2 regions of the Desulfonatronospira thiodismutans ASO3-1 genome follow, and region 2 is predicted to be linked to the other one. Evidence: predicted binding sites of a transcription regulator. Region 2 holds the regulator's gene; the other holds the start of a gene.
The links. Region 2 encodes HrcA, which represses chaperone genes, less so after heat shock. Its sites were predicted from a motif close to TGTTAGCACTCNNNNNNNNNGAGTGCTAACA; they were not measured.
Positions count from the first base shown of each region.

Region 1: a site for HrcA is predicted at 1,467-1,497, ahead of groES (co-chaperone GroES). Genes of this name have one in related genera too.

Region 1 is NZ_ACJN02000003.1:316,387-318,787, forward strand. Features, by position in the region: tRNA gene DTHIO_RS13370 (tRNA-Lys) at 1-1, opposite strand, end outside; gene serS (serine--tRNA ligase) at 61-1,338, opposite strand; gene groES (co-chaperone GroES) at 1,563-1,850, shown strand; gene groL (chaperonin GroEL) at 1,884-2,401, shown strand, end outside.
Region 2 is NZ_ACJN02000001.1:961,105-963,505, forward strand. Features, by position in the region: gene rfbD (dTDP-4-dehydrorhamnose reductase) at 1-687, shown strand, start outside; gene hrcA (heat-inducible transcriptional repressor HrcA) at 1,017-2,078, shown strand; gene grpE (nucleotide exchange factor GrpE) at 2,128-2,401, shown strand, end outside.

The sequences.
Region 1 (2,401 bases), on a different contig from region 2:
CCCCTTTGGAAACAAATAAAGATACTCATCCCGGTTGAACTTGTCAACAAAAAATCCGGCTTATGGCTTTCTGATGATGTCCATGCCTCCTGTGTAAGGCCTCAGGACCTCAGGGATCACAATACTTCCGTCCTTTTGCTGACAGTTTTCCATGATGGCCACCAGGGCGCGTCCGACAGCCAGTCCGGAGCCATTGAGGGTATGCACCAGGCGGCTTTTCTTTTCCTGGGCCGGCTTGAACCTTATATCACCCCGCCTGGCCTGAAAATCCGTAAAATTGGAGCACGAGGAAATCTCACGATATTTACCCTGCCCCGGTAGCCAGACCTCTATATCATAGGTCTTGGCTGCGCCGAATCCGAGATCTCCGGTGCAGAGATTTACCACCCGGTAGTGAAGGCCCAGGCGCTTGAGTATTTCTTCAGCATGTCCCAGCAAAAGCTCCAGCTGCTTAAAAGAATCGTCAGGATGGGCAAAGCGCACTAACTCCACCTTGTTGAACTGGTGCTGCCGGATGATACCCCTGGTATCTTTGCCGTGAGATCCGGCCTCGGAGCGAAAACACCCGGTAAAAGCCGTATAGGCCAGAGGCAGTTGATCCTCCTGCAGGACTTCCCCCCTGTGTATGTTGGTCAGGGGAACCTCGGCCGTGGGTATAAGGTAATATTCCCAGTTCTCCAGCTTGAACAGGTCGTCTGCAAACTTGGGCAGCTGTCCGGTGGCGGTCATGCTGTCGCGGTTGACGATCATGGGAGGCATGGTCTCCATATAGCCATGCTCCCCGGTCTGAACATCCAGCATGAAATTTATAAGAGCCCGCTCCAGACGCGCTCCCCATCCCACGTACATGACAAACCTTGACCCGGTCATTTTGGCTGCATGCTCAAAATCCAGCCCCCCCAGCTCGACACCCAGGTCCCAGTGCTCCCGGGGCTGAAAATCCATGACCGGTTTTTCCCCCCAGGTTCTGACCACCTGGTTGTCATCCTCGTCGCTGCCCACCGGCACATCCCCGGCCGGAATATTGGGCACACTCAGAAGCCACTCATGAACCTGCCTGTCCAGGCCCTTGAGTTCCCCATCCAGCTCTTTGATTTTATCGGAAAGCTCGGACAAACCTTCCATGGCCTGGGCCGCATCGCGACCCTCCCTCTTGGCCAGGGCCACTTCCTGGGATGCCTGGTTGCGCCTGGTCTTGAGATCCTGAACTCTCTGGGTCAACTCCCTTCTTTGCTGCTCCAGCTTTAAAAAATCATCCAGATCCTGGGCTGCGCCCCTGTCTTTGATGCTTTTGGCCACCAGGTCCGGGTTCTTGCGAACAAACTTTATATCCAGCATCCCTTCTCCTTTTTGTCATGAAATATAGCCTGCAAACAAAACTGCCTGCCCCAAAAAGCCTGCGATGTCAAACCACAACAGCCTGGAAACACAGGCAGAGGCATGGTCATGAAAAAAAATTTATAAAATGTTAGCACTCGCTCTTGACGAGTGCTAACAACTTCATTATATATCTAAGCGTTTTCAACGAAACCATACAAAAAATTTAAATGGAGGTAACAGTTATGAACTTGAAGCCGTTGCATGATCGCGTACTGGTCAAACGCCTTGAAGAAGAGGAAGTGACCAAGGGAGGAATCATCATCCCGGACACAGCCAAGGAAAAGCCCATAAAGGGCGAAGTGGTGGCTGCAGGCCCCGGCAAGACCGGTGATGACGGCAAAAACATCCCCATGACCGTCAAGACCGGGGACAAAGTCCTTTTCAATAAGTATGCCGGCACAGAAGTCAAGATCGATGATGTAGAACATCTGGTCATGCGCGAAGACGACATCCTGGCAATTATCGAGTAACAAAAAATCCAAATTTCTTAAGGAGGAATCCATATGTCTGCCAAGCAGGTACTGTTCGACGTTAAAGCAAGAGAAAAACTCCAGAAGGGCATGGACCAGCTGGCCAGGGCGGTCAAGGTCACCCTGGGACCCAAGGGCCGCAACGTGGTCATTGAAAAATCCTTCGGCGCCCCCACCATCACCAAGGACGGTGTAACCGTGGCCAAGGAGATAGAACTGGAAGACAAGTTCGAAAACATGGGCGCCCAGATGGTCAAGGAAGTCGCCTCCAAGACCAGCGATGTGGCTGGGGACGGCACCACCACAGCCACTGTACTGGCCCAGGCCATATTCAACGAGGGCATCAAGCTCGTAGCTGCCGGACGCAACCCCATGGCTATCAAACGCGGCGTTGAAAAGGCTGTGGAATCCGTTGTAAAAGAGCTGGAAAACATCACCAAACCCACCAGGGACCAGAAGGAAATCGCCCAGGTAGGCACTATTTCCGCCAACTCTGACCCCACCATCGGCAACATTATCGCCGAAGCCATGAACAAGGTGGGCAAGGAAGG
Region 2 (2,401 bases):
GTGGCCAATGCAGTTGCCTATACCGGTGTGGACCAGGCTGAAGAAGACCAGGATGAGGCCTATCGCCTCAACAGGGACCTTCCCGGTATCCTGGGGCAGGTGTGCCGGGAAAACAATGTGGGCCTTGTGCACTACAGCACGGACTATGTTTTCGATGGCAAAAAAAACACCCCTTACAGCACCGACGATACCCCCCGCCCCCTTTGTGTTTACGGCAGAAGCAAGCTGGCCGGAGAAGAGCTCTTGATGCAGAGCCCCTGGGACGGGCTGCTTATTCTTCGCTCAGCATGGCTCTTTGGGCCCTTCAAGACCAATTTCGTAAGCAAAATGATCCAGATGGCTGAATCAGGCCGGCCTTTAAGCGTCATCCACGATCAGACCGGCTCACCGACCTGCACCCTGGACCTGGCCAGGTACTCCCTGGAACTGGTGAAAAAACAGACCAGCGGTCTTTTTCACGTGGTCAACAAGGGCCAGGCATCCTGGTGTGAGCTTGCCTCGGAAGCCCTTATGTGCGCAGGTCTGAGCTCCAGGGTGAATCCAGTTTCATCAGGGGAATATCCCCAAAAGGCCAGACGCCCGTCCTATTCCGTGCTGGACACTTCCAAATTCTCCATGGTCACAGGTATCACCCCGCGTCCCTGGGTACACGCCCTGCGCGAATATGTCTTCCAGGTACACGAATAAAGCCCGGCACCAATGAGGCCGTACGGTTTTACAACCACTCTGCAGATCTTTGCGTGCACTTTTTCCGTAACCATTCAGGGGGTTCTCGGTGTTGATTGCTGGTACAAGGCCTGGGGACTGTCCCTCGCTGTGTAGGTCTGTGCAGGATCACAGAATTTTGCGCTTGTAACTTTGGTGATTGTGAGGGCAAGGTGTCGCGGGGACTGTCCCCAGTCACGCCCTCAATGGTTACCTTTTGCCAGGGTCCGGTCCTGCCGTCTTGACAGAAAGGGGTGGCGTTGTTACTTGATTAGCACTCTCAACACAAGAGTGCTAACGAGGTGCACATTATGACCCTGGATCAAAGACAAGCAGATGTCCTGTTCACCATAGTCAGAAACTATATACAAAGCGGCCAGCCCGTGGGCTCCAGGACCGTGGCCAGGCAGTCCAGCCTGAACCTGAGCCCGGCATCCATTAGAAATATCATGGCTGACCTGGCCGAGGAAAAGTATATTGAACAGCCGCACACATCCGCAGGAAGAATACCCTCCACCAAGGGAATCAGATATTACTTAGATTCTAAACTGGACCTGGAACTTTTGCCTGGGGGGCTTGAAGAGACCATCAAGTCTTCCCTTTCAGAGGTGGGGCCTGATCTGACCAATACCCTGAGCCAGGCATCCAAGGTTCTGTCCTCGCTATCCAACCAGATCAGCCTGGTCGTAACTCCCAGCCAGAAAAACATCCGCTGGAAGCATATAGATTTTATCCTGCTGCGCCCCGGCCTGGTCATGTCCATTCTGGTCATGGAAGGAGGCATGATGCAGAACAAGGTGGTAAATGTGGACTCCGACATTTCTGCTGACGACCTGGTCAAGTTCAGCAACTACTTAAACGACCATTACCAGGGAAAGACCCTGCAGCAGGTCCGTACCAGCATAGTCAGCCAGATGGAAAAAGCCCGCAGACAGTTTGACCACCTGTACCAGAACGCCCTGAAACTGGCCCGGGAATCCTTCGATCCCGGAAACAACCGCCAGGTTTACGTTGACGGCACGCATTACCTTTTTCAGGACACCGACTTTACCGACCTGTCCAAGATGCGCGAAGTCTTCAGGCTTCTGGAAGAAAGGTCCAAGCTGCTTAAACTCTTAGACAACACCCTGGAAAGCGACGGACTGAGCATTCTCATGGGGCAGGAGCAGGACTGGGAAGAACTCAGCGACTACGCGGTTATCTCCTCTCCATACAGCCTGCAGGACGACTCCGTGGGTCACGTGAGTATTATCGGCCCCACCCGTATGAATTACTCCAGGATAATCCCGACTGTTGACTTGACCGCCAGAATTCTTAGTCAGATATTTCGCGAACTTTATGAAAACAACAAGGATTCAAGCATTAACACTTGAACTGAAAAAAATCATACTCAGGGAAAAGATCAAATACGGAGGTTGATACATGTCCAGGGAAGATTACAACAAGGAACAAAAACCAAAAGAAAACGAAACCCGGGACAAATCCCGGGAAGAATATCCCAGGCAGGAAGAAGACTCCTGGGAACAGGAGGGGGAGTACCTCGACTTTTCCGGAGAGGAAGCAGGCTCACACATCTCGGAGCAGGAAATGAAAGATCTTTGCAGGCAGAATATCTGCCCCGACTGCGAACTTCTGCGTGAACAGAAGAACCAGGCCCTCAAGGCCATAGCAGACTCGGAGAATTACAAAAAACGCC